DNA from 4 places in the Corynebacterium sp. UD i78 genome. Region 3 is predicted to be linked to each of the others. Evidence: riboswitches for the same ligand, from Rfam matches in the RefSeq annotation. Region 3 holds a riboswitch; each other region holds the start of a gene.
What was found. Region 3 has a riboswitch for thiamine pyrophosphate ahead of thiM (hydroxyethylthiazole kinase). Riboswitches for the same ligand answer to the same signal wherever they lie in the genome.
Positions count from the first base shown of each region.

Region 1 (3,449 bases), 710 kb from region 3:
GGGAGATCGGTGATTTTTCCGGTACCGGTGGTGACAGACTCCTCCAACGTTGGGGACCGGAGTGTCTCGTACACGAGATAGCTCACGAGATCGTGTCGGGGGGATCGACGCCGGGTCTCTATGAGACGGAGCATGGACGCGCGGAAATATCCGGCGTCCGCCAACCGTTGTGACCGTTCGTCAGGGGTCTGCTGCAGGAGCGTGATGAACTGGACGACACTGCGGTTCCACGGGAGAACCTTGTGCTTCCACTGTGCATCGATACCGAGGAGCTCGCACGTCACATTAGTGGCGGACGGTCCTGCCGGTTCTTCCACGAGGTCTAGGCACTCGGCATCCTTTACCCGCTCCCACAGGTTGGTGACAGCCGTCTCAACTGCGGGAAGGTGGTAGCCGTCCATGGCAACCGTTGCGAGACCGTGCATGGTGACGGCCTTCTTCTCGGTGTGCTCGGCACCGGTCATCTGCGCGAGCACACGTGCTCCGAGCACGGGCTCGGCACGGTCTGCCAGATGGTGACTGCTGAAACCGGTCGAGTCCTGCAGCACAGTGCGGACAAGGTCGAGATCAAGGACGCACCAGGCATCCGCAATGAGGTCGTGATACACGCAACCGTGCTCCCTCATCCCCGGTAGATGGGGTACGGATCGTAGAGAGCTTCATCGCAGAGGAGCGTCGGGTTGTCAAGATCAGACATGATGTGCCTCCGGCTCGGGGTCGAGGACGAAAAAGTGGCTGTTCGGATCGGTGTCGAGAGATGTCTCCCCTGCCCTGATGTCCTCACCGGCCGGCCATGGCGCGGGGTAACTCAGTGCTGCGGAAGGGTAGTGGAACAGGTCTGCGCGATGGGTGTACGCAGGGAGCTCATCAAGTACGTAGTCGACGGCAATACCCGGATCCGGTGGAGTGGAGGAGCCGATTGCCCGAAGACGTGACTGGGTGGCAGCCGAACTCATGGCCGGGCAGCGGCGTCGGAATTCGGTGTTGCGGAGGTACTCGTCAGCAACCTGTTCTCTGCGACCGGCATAGTTCGGCTCCACAATGTGGTCGGAGTTGAGTAGTGGGGAGGTCCGTCCGAGCACGACTCCGGACTGTTCCACTGCTGCAGCCACAGTCCGCAGTTTCTTGCTGCATTGCTGTCTCGCTCTCCGTAGGGCTCGACCTTCCGGGGTCCCGGTTGCGGTCAGCAGGGAGGTGGCGATGGCGCCGGGGTGAAGCACATCGACTGTGGCGAAGTGGTCAGCTCCCGACCGGAAAGCGCTGATGAGCCAGTCGAGGGAGAAATGAGGATTGAAAGGGCTCATGCCGATGATGAGATGGTCGGTGTCTGGAATATCCATGAGATGGGTCTCTCTGAACGATGGTCGATGGACAGTTCCATGAAAGGTGTGTGGGAACGGTGGTGGCAACGGTTGAGCACTGTTGTCTCAGTGCCTCGGCCCGATGCTGTTCAGCGCGCTTTGCACAGGATTTTTTCAGCAAATCAGTGCGCTCAGCGCCCCCGTAGGTACCCTCGGGCAGTGACACGGGGTGCCCGGGAGAAGGCCCGGGCTGAGATGAGACCCGTCGAACCTGATCGAGTTCACACTCGCGGAGGAATCGTCATGGAAGACTATGCTGCGCAGACCACGACCGGCACACCCACCACTCGCTTCAGCGACACGTTGCGGGAGGAGAACCGCACCACCTGGGAAGCCGCGGCCACCCACCGCTTCGTCACCGAGCTCTTCGCCGGCACGCTGCCGGACGAGAACATGGCCGGCTACCTGGTCCAGGACTACCGCTTCGCGGACGGTTTCATGGCCCTGCTCGGTGCGGCGGTCGCCACGGCGGACAATTGCCCCTCGCGTCACCGCTTCGCGCAGTTCCTCGGCGAGGTCGCCGGCGACGAGGACACCTACTTCCGTGAGGCCGCGTCCGAACTGGATGCGGACACATCCGTCCCCGACACCGGGGCCACCGCCGGTTTCAAGCAGCTCTTCGTCGATGCCGCCGATACCCGCAACTACGCCGCGATCCTCGGCGTCCTCGTGGTCTGCGAGTGGCTGTACCTCGACTGGGCGACCCGCCCGGAGAACCGCGCCCACGGTACGGGGGAGAACGGCTACCCGCCCCGCCACGTCCACGCTGAATGGGTGCGCCTGCATGACTACCCCGGGTTTCACCAGCTCATCGATTTCCTGCGCACCGAGGTGGACCGCGCAGGGGAGCGCTCCCCGGAGGACGCCGCCCTGGCGCGGGAGTACTTCCGGCGCACCGTGGACCTGGAACTGCAGTTCTTCAGCGAGCACCGCTAACCTGACAGCCATGTCGAAGAAGAAGCGTCCGACCCCTGTCCCACCCGAGCCGCTGCCGGAACTCTTCGACGCGCACACCCACCTGGCGTCCTGTAAAGCGACGACACCGGAGGAGGTGCGCGCGATCATGGACCGGGCCGCGGATGTGGGGGTGAACCAGGTCTGCACCGTCGGCGACGACCTCGCCGAGTCGGTCCAGGCTCTCGAGGCCGCCCATGCTGATGAGCGGGTCGTCGCCGCCTGTGCCATCCACCCGACCCGCGCGGACCAGCTCTTCGAGGACGGTGTGCAGGACAGACTCCGGGAGCTCGCCGCTGATCCGCGCTGCGTGGCGGTCGGGGAATCCGGGCTGGACACCTACTGGATCGCCCATGATCCGGAGCGCACGGCACCTCTGGACGTCCAGGAGGAGGCGCTGCGCTGGCATATGGCCCTGGCCCACGAGCTGGCCAAGCCGCTGATGATCCACAACCGGGAGGCGGACGCCGACCTGATGCGCGTCCTGGCGGACGCCCCGGACGACCTGCGGATCATGCTGCACTGCTTCTCTTCGCCGCTGGACGTGGCGCAGGAGGCCGTCGACCGCGGCTACTGGCTGAGCTTCTGCGGCAATGTGACGTTCAGGCGGAACGAGGAGCTGCGGAAAGCGGCGCGGATCTGTCCGGCCGACCGGATCCTCATCGAGACCGATGCACCGTTCATGACGCCAGAGCCATTCCGGGGTTCGCGCAATGAGCCGGCTTTCGTCGGATACACCGCACGCTGTGTCGCAGAAGTGAGAGATGTGACTCCAGAGGCACTAGGTGCCCAGGTGACACGCAATGCGCGTGATCTCTACCGGATCACGGAATAATTACGGGATTCTTGTCACATATCTTTGCCGTCAGCGCATCGTTACCGTATCGTGATCTGGGTGAAGAACAAGTCGACGCTCCACCGCATCAACCACACCCGCTCCGTCCCGCTCCGTGTCGCCACCGGCGGCATGCTCGCCACCCTCGTTGTCGGCGGAGCCGTCGTCGCCACCAACCACAAGGACGTCACCCTCGACGTCAACGGCAAGATCCTCAAGGCCAGCACCGTACGCGGCGACGTTGAGTCGATCCTGTCGTCCGAGGGTGTCGACGTCTCCGACGGTGACCTCATCACCCC
Region 1 covers NZ_JBWCED010000001.1:1,635,222-1,638,670, reverse strand. The annotation lists gene ACZ9GM_RS07735 (cytochrome P450) at 1-608, opposite strand, end outside; gene ACZ9GM_RS07730 (tRNA-dependent cyclodipeptide synthase) at 690-1,340, opposite strand; TPP riboswitch at 1,517-1,617, shown strand; gene ACZ9GM_RS07725 (TenA family protein) at 1,605-2,297, shown strand; gene ACZ9GM_RS07720 (TatD family hydrolase) at 2,308-3,150, shown strand; gene ACZ9GM_RS07715 (transglycosylase family protein) at 3,211-3,449, shown strand, end outside.
Region 1: linked by a shared signal. The riboswitch ahead of ACZ9GM_RS07725 (TenA family protein) and the one ahead of thiM (hydroxyethylthiazole kinase) in region 3 are both predicted to bind thiamine pyrophosphate.

Region 2 (3,449 bases), 1.4 Mb from region 3:
GGTTGAAGCCGTCGGCGGCACCATTGACGATCCACCGCTCCATCTCACCGGCGATCCGTTCCGGAGTGCCGACGAAGGTGGCGTGACCACCACCGGCGGCGAGGTAACCCAGCAGGTCACGGACCGTCGGACGACCACCCGGGGAGGACGCGAGGATCCGCAGGATCGTGGCGTAGCGTCCCGCCGGACCGCTGAACTCCGCCAGCGGCGGAAGCTCGGGCACCGGCGCATCAAGGTCCCACCCTGAGGTGTCCTGACCGACGAAGAAGGACAGCTGACGGAGGGAATCCTCCACCGGCAGCAGCTCATTGAGCTCCCGCTGCTTCTCCCTCGCCTCCTCCTCCGTCTTCCCGACGAAGGTCACCAGACCCGGCATGATCACCAGGTCATCAGGGTCGCGACCGTACCCGGCGGCACGCCGCCGCAGGTCCAGACGGTAGTCGCGGGCGGAGTCGAGGTCCCACGCCACGGCGTAGACACCTTCGGCGTACCGGGCGGCCAGGTCACGGCCCGGCTCGGACGCCCCGGCCTGGAAGAGCACCGGGTGGCCCTGCGATGTGGCGGGGATGTTCAGCGGCCCGTCGACGTCGAAGTACCGGCCGTGATGGTCCACCGGTACAGCTTCAGCAGGGGAGGAACCGGCGGGCCAGGACCCCCACAAGGCAGTCACGGTACTGATGAACTCCGCGGCACGCGCATAGCGTTCCGCGTGGTCGGGCAGACGGTCCATCCCGTGGTTGCGGGCCTCGGCGTCCGTCATGGAGGTCACCACGTTGATACCGGCGCGGCCACCGGAGATGTGGTCCAGACTCGCGCTGAGCCGGGCGGCGTGGAAGGGATCCCAGAAGGTCGAGGAGATGGTGCTGACCAGTCCGAGCCGGGTGGTCGCCCGGGCGAGGGCGGTCAGCGCGGTGACCGGTTCGAGGAACCAGGACGGTCCGGGGACAGGGTTCAGCGACTGGCCGTCGGCGAGGAAGAAGGCGTCGAAGCGTCCCCGTTCCGCAGTCCGGGCGAGGTCCTCCCACCAGGTCACGTCACCGAGCCGGTCGAAGGCGGAGTCCGGGGCGCGCCAGGCGGCGGAGTGGTGCCCGCAGCCGTAGGCGAAGAGGTTCAGGTGCATCAGTTCTTCACCAGACCACCGTCGACGACGAGGTTCTGACCGGTGACCGCGCGGGCCCACGGGGACGCGAAGAACAGGGCCGTGTCCGCGAACTGCTCCGGGGTGGTGACCTCACGCAACGGTGTCCCTGAGGCGATGCCGTCGAAGACGGCCTCCGGGGTGGCGGCGGAGGCGTCCGTGGTGCGCAGCAGACCGCCGGAGATCATGTTCACGGTGATGTTCTCCGGGCCCAGATCATCCGCGAACGTCCTGGTCAACGACAGGAGCGCGGCCTTGGCAGCGGTGTAGTCGTGGTAGGGGACGACCGGGTTCTGGAAGAGGTTCGTGCCGATGTTCACCACGCGTCCGCTGCCGATCTCCCGGAAGCCGGGCAGTGCGGCCTGGATGACGTTCACCGCACCACCCACCGCTCCCTCGAACTGGCGGTGGAAGTCACCCCAGCTGATGTCGGTGGCCTTCGGACGGGCGTCCCCGTTGAAGGAGAAGTCGACCAGCGCATTGTTGACGACTGTGGTCACCGGGCCGAGGCTGGCTTCTGCGCCCGTGGTGAACAGGGCATCCACCTGCTCGCGGTCGCGGACGTCCGCCTGCACGGCGAGGACGCGGCCGGGGTGCTCCGCCATGAGGGACGCCGCGGCGTCCCCGCTGGAGAAGTAGTTGACGATGACGGTCGCGCCTTCGCGGAGGAAAGCGTCGGTGAGTGCCCTGCCGAGGCCACGGGCGCCTCCGGTGACGAGGACGGTCTGATCGGTGAGGTTCATGCTCATGCCTTTCGGTCACAAGCGGTAAGGACCTTCGGGCATGCGTGCCTGTGCATGCACAGACATGCGGAAACCCTGACAATCCCTCCGCCAGTACGAACTGGTTCAGGTTCAACGGGTGTGATCTCAGCCGCCCTGGTCGGGCGGCACCCCGTGTCAGGATGCGAGCGTAGCAGGTTCGACGGTTACGCCGTCGCCGGCGCCTGGACCGTGAACTTCCCGGCGTCCAGCTGCTTGCGCAGGTCAAGTTTGCTGATCTTGCCGGTGGCGGTCAGCGGGATCGCGTCGGTGACGGCGATGGCGTCGGGGATCCACCACTTGGCGACCTGGCCGTCGAAGAAGCCGAGCAGCTCTGCGGCATCCAGGTCAGCTCCCTCCTCGGGGATGACGACCAGCAGCGGACGCTCCTGCCACTTCTCGTCCGGCATGGCGATGACCGCCGCCTGCTTCACCGAGGGGTGGGCCACGGCGACATTCTCCAGCTCGATGGAGCTGATCCACTCGCCGCCGGACTTGATGAGGTCCTTCGCGCGGTCCTCGATGTGCATGTAGCCCAGCGGGGTGATGGAGGCCACGTCGCCGGTGTCGAACCAGCCGTCGGCGGTGAAGGAGTCTGCGCCGACCGTGCCCGGGCCGTCGGCGCTGAAGTAGGATGACGCGATCCAGGGGCCGCGGATCTGCAGCGCACCTACCGCCTCTCCGTCCTGGGGGAGGACGCTGCCGTCCTCGTCCACGATGCGCAGCTCCACACCGAAGGGCGGGGCACCCTGGCTGGCGCGTGCCTTCTGCCGCTCCTCCTCGGGGAGCTTTTCCAGCGCGGGGGAGGTGTGGAACATCGAGCCCAGCGGGCTGGTCTCACTCATGCCCCAGGCGTGGACGAGGTCGACACCGTAGCGCTCCTCGTAGGCCACCATGAGGGAGTAGGGCACCGCCGAACCACCGCCGACGAGGGTCTTCACGGAGTCGATGCGCTTGCCGGACGCGTCCAGGTAGGCGATGAGGCCCTGCCAGACGGTCGGCACGCCGGCGGAGTTGGTGACGCCCTCCTCCTCGATGAGCGCCTGCAGTTCCGCCGGGTCGCCCATCTTCGGGCCGGGGAAGACCAGCTTCGTGCCGGTCAGCGCCGTGGCGTAGGGGATGCCCCAGGCGTTGACGTGGAACATCGGGACGATCGGCATGGCGACCTCCTTGGCGGAGAGGTCGAAGACGTCCGGGAGGGAGACACCGAAGCTGTGCAGCACCGTGGAACGGTGGCTGTAGAGGACGCCCTTGGGGTTGCCGGTGGTACCGGAGGTGTAGCACAGGGCGGATGCCGTGTTCTCGTCGAACAGCGGCCAGTCGTAGTCGTCGGACTCGTCGGCGATGAAGGCTTCGTAGCTCACGGCATCGAAGGAAGTCTCCGGCATGTGCCCGTCATCGGTGAGGATGACGAGCTGCGGTGCATTGTCCAGGCGGGGGAGCAGTGCCTCGACGGTGCCGACGAACATCGGGTCGAGGAAGAGGAACTTGTCTGAGGCATCGTTGATGATGAAGACGAGCTGGTCCTCGAACAGGCGCGGGTTGATGGT
Region 2 covers NZ_JBWCED010000001.1:2,335,920-2,339,368, reverse strand. The annotation lists gene ACZ9GM_RS11000 (LLM class flavin-dependent oxidoreductase) at 1-1,120, opposite strand, end outside; gene ACZ9GM_RS10995 (3-oxoacyl-ACP reductase) at 1,120-1,881, opposite strand; TPP riboswitch at 1,946-2,045, opposite strand; gene ACZ9GM_RS10990 (long-chain fatty acid--CoA ligase) at 2,067-3,449, opposite strand, start outside.
Region 2: linked by a shared signal. The riboswitch ahead of ACZ9GM_RS10995 (3-oxoacyl-ACP reductase) and the one ahead of thiM (hydroxyethylthiazole kinase) in region 3 are both predicted to bind thiamine pyrophosphate.

Region 3 (3,449 bases):
GGGCGGCCAGCGTCCTGACACCGGTCACGCCCAGTGGCGCGGCGGCGTCGGGTTTGGTGGAGGTCTGTTCCACCGGCCCGATGCCCAGCACATCGGGCGGGCGGATCCCGTCGGCGATGTCACGGGCGACTGCATCGAGGTGGGCCGGGGTCTCCACCGACAGTCCGATCATGCAGCCCGACGGCAGCAGTTCGCGCGCGGTGCGGTACGGCATGTCGTCCTGGCCGATGTGCAGGTGGAGCCCCAGCCCGACGGCTGTCTCCACCCGGTCGTTGACGAACAGTGGTACCCGGTCGGCGACGGTGTCCTTCAACTGTGCGGCACGTCGGGCGAAGACCTCGTCGGAGGCGTCCTTGTCCCGCAGCTGCACCACGCTCACCCCACCGCGTACCGCGGCGTTGACGATGTCGGGCACCTGTTCCGCCCCTCCGCCGAGCTTCGGATCGGTGACCAGGTAGAGCGACCAGTCACCCACCGATGCTCACCGTCCCGGCGATGTCGGTGGCGGACAGCGAGTACAGCCGGTCCAACCAGGCGACCGCGAAACTGCCCGGGGCGGACGCCTCCTGTGCCGCGACCGTTCCGGCGGCGCCGGCATGGGCGTGGGCGGCGACGACCGCAGCGTGCAGGTCAGGGGCGGCACCCGAGACCTCGGCACCGAGGTAGGCCGCAGTCAAGGCCCCGAGCGCGCACCCGGTGCCCACGACCCGCTGCATCAACGGATCACCCGAGTTCAGCCAGGTGGTCCGGGCAGTGCCGTCGGGTCGGATGCTGACGATGAGGTCGCACGGACCGGAGACCGCCACAACTGCCCCGGTCGCTTCAGACACCGCGGCCGCGGCCTCGGCGGCGGACCCGACCTCGTCGGTGGAATCCACGCCGCGCCCACCAGTGGACAGTTCAGCGTCCCCGGTGATGCGCCCGGCGAGCGCCCGGATCTCGGAGGGGTTGCCGCGGACCGCGGCAGGGTGGTGCCGGACGATATCGCCTGCGAAGGCGGTACGGGCCGCGGCACCACCACAGGCCACCGGGTCGAGGACCCAGGGGGTGCCGGCCTCACCGGCGCCTCGGACGGCCTCGCGCATGGCGGTGTATCCGGCGGCGGTCGGCGTCCCCAGATTGACGAGGACGCCGGAGGCGACGCGGGCGAAGTCGGCGGCCTCCTCCGGGGTGTCCACCATCGCGGGAGACGCCCCGGCGGCGAGGAGGACATTGGCGGTGAACTGGGTGACGACCGTGTTGGTCAGGCACTGCACCAGTGGCACGGTGTCCCGGAGACGGTCGACGCATGCAGAAACCATCTGACATTCCCTTCGCTAGTCCGAACTAGAGCAGGTTCGACGGGTGTGTTCTCAGCGCCGTCGGTGACGCACCCCGTGTCTGTGGATCCCAGGGTACCCGGAGCCCGCAGACATGCCGAAATGACCCGACCGGGTGACCCACATGTGTGGGCCACCCGGTCGGGTCCCGGGTACCGGATGTAGTCACGGTCCGTCGTGGACCGGTGGAACTAGTCGATGGTGGGCTTGGTGTCCCGGCCCTCGCCGACCTTCAGGTTGTCGCGGACCATGACGGAGCGGACGCCCTTCTCGTCCTCGAGCTCACGCAGACGGTGCAGCGTGTTGCGGCCGTGCAGCTGCTGGCGGGTTGCCACGAGGTGCCAGCGGTTCGGGGACAGGGAGTTCAGGCCCCAGCTGTAGGCGGAGACGAAACGGTTGCGGAAGCCCACGAGGAACATGAGGTGGACGGCGAGCCACATGAACCAGCCCAGCACACCGGTGATCTCGCGGTCGCCGATCTTCACGACAGCGTAGAAACGGGACACGATGGCCATGGTGCCCTTGTCGTGGTACTTGAATTCCGGACGGGCGTTGGAGCCCTCGACCTCGCCGCGGATGATGTCGGCGACGTGCTCGCCACCCTGGATGGCGACCTGGGCCAGGCCGGGCAGGCGGTTGTAGCTCATCATGTCACCGATGACGAAGATGTCCTTGTGACCCTCGATGGCGAGGTCGCCACCGACCGGGACGCGGCCGGCGCGGTCGGCGTCCACCCCGTCGATCTGGTCGGTGACCATCTTGCCCAGCGGGCTGGCGGCAACACCGGCGGACCAGATCTTGCAGTAGGAGCCGACGGTGGTCTCCTCCTCGGTCTTCATGTCCTTCCAGGTGACGCCGTGCTGGTCGACATTGGTGACCAGGGAGTTCGCGATGACCTCGACGCCGAGCTTCTCCAGGCGCTTCTGGGCCTTCTTGCCCAGGTTCTTGCCGAAGGGCGGCAGGACCTGCGGGGAACCGTCGACGAGGATGATCCGGGCGCTGTTGGTGTCGATGTCCCGGAACTCGTTGTTCAGGGTGCGGTGGGCCATCTCGGCCACCTGGCCGGCGAGCTCGACGCCGGTCGGGCCGGCACCGACGATGACGAAGGTCAGGAGACGCTTCTTCTCCTCCGGGTCGTCGGTGATCTCGGCACGCTCGAAGGCGCCGGTGATCCGGGCGCGGATCTCCAGGGCGTCGTCGATGCTCTTCATACCCGGGGCGAACTCGGCGAAGTGGTCGTTGCCGAAGTAGGACTGTCCCGCACCGGCGGCGAGGATGAGCGAGTCGTACTGCAGGACGACCTCGCGGCCACCCAGGTCGGCGGTGATGACCTTGGAGGGGACGTCGATGTCGCGGACCTCGGCCTTGACCACCCGGGTGTTCTTCTGCTTGCGCAGGATCTGACGGATGGTCGGAGCGATCTCACCGGATGACAGCACGCCGGTCGCCACCTGGTACAGCAGAGGCTGGAAGAGGTGGTGGTTGGTGCGGTCGATGATGGTCACGTCGACATCGGCGTCTGCGAGACGCTTCGCTGCGAACAGTCCGCCGAAACCGGCTCCGACGATGACGACGTGATGACGACCGCCGGCAGGGCGGGTCGGGGTGGATGCCATGGAAACTGTCTCCTCGCTCTACGGGCCTGCCGGCCACCTGTGTGGGGTAGCCGGAAAGAACCGTGCATGTTGTGATCGGCCGCAGACTTGTGCAGGCGGCCGGTGGCGGTTTCTTCCGTCAACCCGACCGGCCTGGCGGCGACGTCGGTTGTTATACGGCTAGTGTAGTGGTTTATTCCCAGTTGTTCAGAGCGTGGGTATGCCTCCGGCGCCCGTTCCTGGGCGAGATGTCCGTTTGTGAATGTCCGGCCCGGGCAGGGGTGACTGAAAATACCCCTGCAGCAGGCGAGGGCCACCCCGTCGGTGCCCCCGGTCAGTGTCCGGGCGCCGGCATCGGGAGAATCTGGCGAGAGAATCTGGCGAGAGAATCTGGAAGGAGATGCCGGTGTCCGAGGGTTTCATCGACCCCGAGCGGTGGCCGGATCTGGTCCGGCGCCCGGAGGCTACGCTTCTCGGTTCGCGCGCCGTGCGGTTGAGGGAACGTCTCGAACAACTGACCCGGGACAACGGCATA
Region 3 covers NZ_JBWCED010000001.1:925,759-929,207, forward strand. The annotation lists gene thiE (thiamine phosphate synthase) at 1-475, opposite strand, end outside; gene thiM (hydroxyethylthiazole kinase) at 468-1,301, opposite strand; TPP riboswitch at 1,291-1,387, opposite strand; gene ACZ9GM_RS04395 (NAD(P)/FAD-dependent oxidoreductase) at 1,511-2,935, opposite strand; gene ACZ9GM_RS04400 (class I SAM-dependent methyltransferase) at 3,315-3,449, shown strand, end outside.

Region 4 (3,449 bases), 240 kb from region 3:
CCGGTTCCCATGATCAGGCGGGAGTCCACGGTGGTGGATCCGATGGTGAGTGACATGACTAGCCTCCCTGCATGGCGGTGATGATCTCGATCTCGGCGTCCTCAGGTACCGGGGTGGACGCCCAGCGGCTGCGTGGGACGACGGTCGCGTCGAGTGCCACGGCGACACCGAGCTGGTCGTCGTCGTGGACGTGGCCGGTGATGTCGAGGATGATGTCGGCGACGGTGGCCCCGTCGGCGTAGTCGTGGGGCTTACCGTTGACGGTGACGGTCATACTGTTGCTCCTGAGGTGTGTGGGGATGTCCGCTGAGGGTCGGTGGCGGCGAGCATTGCGGCGTCCTCCGCTGTGCTGTCGGCACCGAGGACGAGGCCTGCGGCGAGGTGTCCGCCCAACGGGGCGAGCAGGATGCCGTGGCGTGAGTAGCCGGTGGAGACGACCAGTCCGTCGACGCCGTCGAGGCGTCCGATGTAGGGCAGGTCGTCGGGGGTGCCGGGGCGGGCGCGGGCGAGGATCTCGGTGAGCTCCAGGCCCCCGGCACCGGGGACGAGCGTCTGGGCGTCCCGCAACAGCTGGTAGGCACCCTCGAGGACGACGCCGTCGAACCCGTCCTCCCGCTCGGTCGCGCCGATGACGATCTCGCCGTCGGTGCGGGGGACGAGGTAGACGGGGCGGCCGTCGACCATGCCGCGCACGGTGCGGTCGAGCAACGGTGGCTGGCCGGGGCGTAGCCGGGCGCGCAGGATGTCGCCGTGGACCGGGCGGAGTTTCACGCACTCGGCCTCGGGCAGGTTGCCGATGCCGTCGAGGGAGACTCCGGGGCAGAGCAGCGTGGTGCCGGCGTGGAGTTCGGTGCCGTCGTCGAGGGTGATTCCGGTGACCGCGCCGGTGTCGCCGCCGTCGCGGAGGACTGCGGTGACGCGCCGTTGGACCAGCCTGAAGCCGGGATCCCGCTCAAGCGCCTCGATAAGGGCGGGGACGAGCTTGCGGGGGTTGATCTGGTGGTCCCCGGCGACGAGGAACGCCCCCGAGATCGCAGGGGACAGCGCCGGCTCCAGTGTCCGGGCCTGACGGGTGGTGATCCGCTCGACGGTCATGCCCGCGGCACGTTGGACCTCAGCGAGGTCGGCGAACCAGTCGCGGTCGGCCGGGTGCGCACCGATGTCGAGGGTCTCCGTGCCCCGGTAGCCGACGCCGTGACCGAGGATTTCGGTGAGCTCGGTGACGAGTGGGGGATAGAGGGCGGCCGAGGTCGTCATCAGGGAGCGCATCGTGTGGTGCTGGTACATCACCTCGCTGACCGCGGCGATCATGCCGGCGGCGGCGCGGCTGGCGCCCATTCCCGGGGTGGGGTCGACGACGGTGACACGCTGCCCGGCCTTGTGCAGGTTCCAGGCGGCGGTCAGCCCGGCGACGCCGGCACCGACAATGACGGTATCTGGCGGGCGTGTGTTCATGCGTTCCTTTCCTCCGGCGGCATGATCCGCGTCAGGTGTGGACGGTCGACCGGTGCTCCGGTCCTCTCAGCCCCTGCAGGGGCTCCCGTAGTTCGCCTACGGCTACCATTCCACCACATGAGCCTTTCCCGTTTCAGTGCCACCCCCGACCGTGACCTGCGTGTCCGACGTCTCGATCAGCTTCAGGACGCCTCGTTGTACCTGTGCACCCCGGCCAGGGCCGAACAGGGCGATCTGCGGGATTTCCTCCACGCCGCCTACGAGGGAGGGGTGGACATCATTCAGTTGCGCGACAAGTCCATCGACACCTGCGACGAGATCGCGGCGCTGGAGGTCCTGGCCTCGGTGGCGGAGGAACACGGGAAGCTGTTCGCGGTCAACGACCGGGCGGACATCGCCGCACTGGTGGGCGCGGACGTCTTCCACGTCGGCCAGGACGATCTGACCATCCCCCAGGTGCGGTCCCTGCTGGGCCCGGACGTGGTGGTGGGACTGTCCACTCACTCGCTGTCGCAGGCACGCGCCGCGATGGAGGACGCCGACCTCGACTATTTCTGCACCGGGCCGCTCTGGGAGACCCCGACGAAACCGGGACGCGCGGCAACGGGACTGTCGCTGGTGACGGAGACCGCGTCAATGCTGGTCTCGGCCCCTGAGCAGTGGCAACGTGAGAAGGTGTGGTTCACGATCGGTGGGGTGAACGCGTCCACCCTGCCGGAGGTGCAGGCGGCGGCCGGTGAGGGGTCGGAGGGGTACCCGGTGCGTGCCGTGGTGGTGCGTCCGTTGACCGAGACGGATGATCCCCGGGCCGCGGCGGCGGAGCTGAAGGCTGTGTTGGGGGGCCGAGCTGGACAAGGACTGACCTCCTGTACCCGCTGACGCCGAAGTCCAATGCAGTTACCAGTACCGGTAGCTGTATGGGCATGGGCGGGACAGGACCGGCACAGATGACGTCGACAATTCGGCGGTTGGAGCGGGTGATCCGGAGCTCGGGACCGGTCGGCTGAATGCGGCGAGAACGAGTTAGGTGACGCCGTTATGCCCACCTGCTGGGACGGGGTGTCTCACCCCTGCCGACCAGCAGGAACACCGGTATCATGCGGTTATGAACACCATCACAGACGCCACATCTGCCACAGTTCCCACCGGACAAGGGTTCCCGGTCATCCGTCCCGAGCGTATCGACGGTTCAGACATCGGAGCCATCCGCGCTCTGACCAACGACGCATTCGCCAAGGTCGAACACGCCTCCGGCACCGAGTCGAAGATCATCGACGCCCTCCGCGACGCCGGTGAACTCCGGTACTCGCTCGTCGCCGTCCACGCAGGACGCATCGTCGGACATGTCGCAGCATCCCCCGTGACCCTCGACCCACCGGACGGGGGTTGGTGGTACGGCATCGGACCGATATCGGTACATCCGGATTTCCAGGGCCAGGGAACCGGCTCCGGGCTGATGCGGGCCCTGCTCGACCTGCTCGTCATCTACGGGGCGACCGGTGCGGTCCTGCTCGGCGAGCCTTCGCTCTACGCCCGGTTCGGCTTCGCTCACCGTGAGGGTCTCACGATGGCTGGGCTGGCGCCGGAGCAGGTGTCCTACTTCCAGGCCCTGCGTCTCGACCGCAAGGGTGACTACCCCGAGGCTACCGTCACCTACAGCGCTGCGTTCGACGTCCAGTAGTTGTCAGGCAGTTTCCCTAGATCTCACTGGCGGGGAGGTAGCCGTCGACGAACTCGACTGTCCGGTCACCGGGAAGAGAGTTGCGGTCTGCGAAGACCGTGATGATCTCGGCGACGAGTTCGCGGGAGGTGTGGGAGTCCTCCGGCGGCAGATTTGTGGTCGGAGTCGCGTACCCGACAGCGGACTCCAGGGTGAGTGCGGACGGTCCGAGGATCAGGTACTCCAGGCCCTCGGTGCTGTTGAGTCGGTCGTCGACGGTCTTCTTCGCGTCCGCATAAGGGTAGAAGGAGTCGCCTTCGGGGACCCGGTGGTG
Region 4 covers NZ_JBWCED010000001.1:686,820-690,268, forward strand. The annotation lists gene ACZ9GM_RS03270 (thiazole synthase) at 1-56, opposite strand, end outside; gene thiS (sulfur carrier protein ThiS) at 59-274, opposite strand; gene thiO (glycine oxidase ThiO) at 271-1,455, opposite strand; TPP riboswitch at 1,447-1,554, opposite strand; gene thiE (thiamine phosphate synthase) at 1,573-2,334, shown strand; gene ACZ9GM_RS03290 (GNAT family N-acetyltransferase) at 2,561-3,136, shown strand; gene ACZ9GM_RS03295 (NAD(P)H-binding protein) at 3,153-3,449, opposite strand, start outside.
Region 4: linked by a shared signal. The riboswitch ahead of thiO (glycine oxidase ThiO) and the one ahead of thiM (hydroxyethylthiazole kinase) in region 3 are both predicted to bind thiamine pyrophosphate.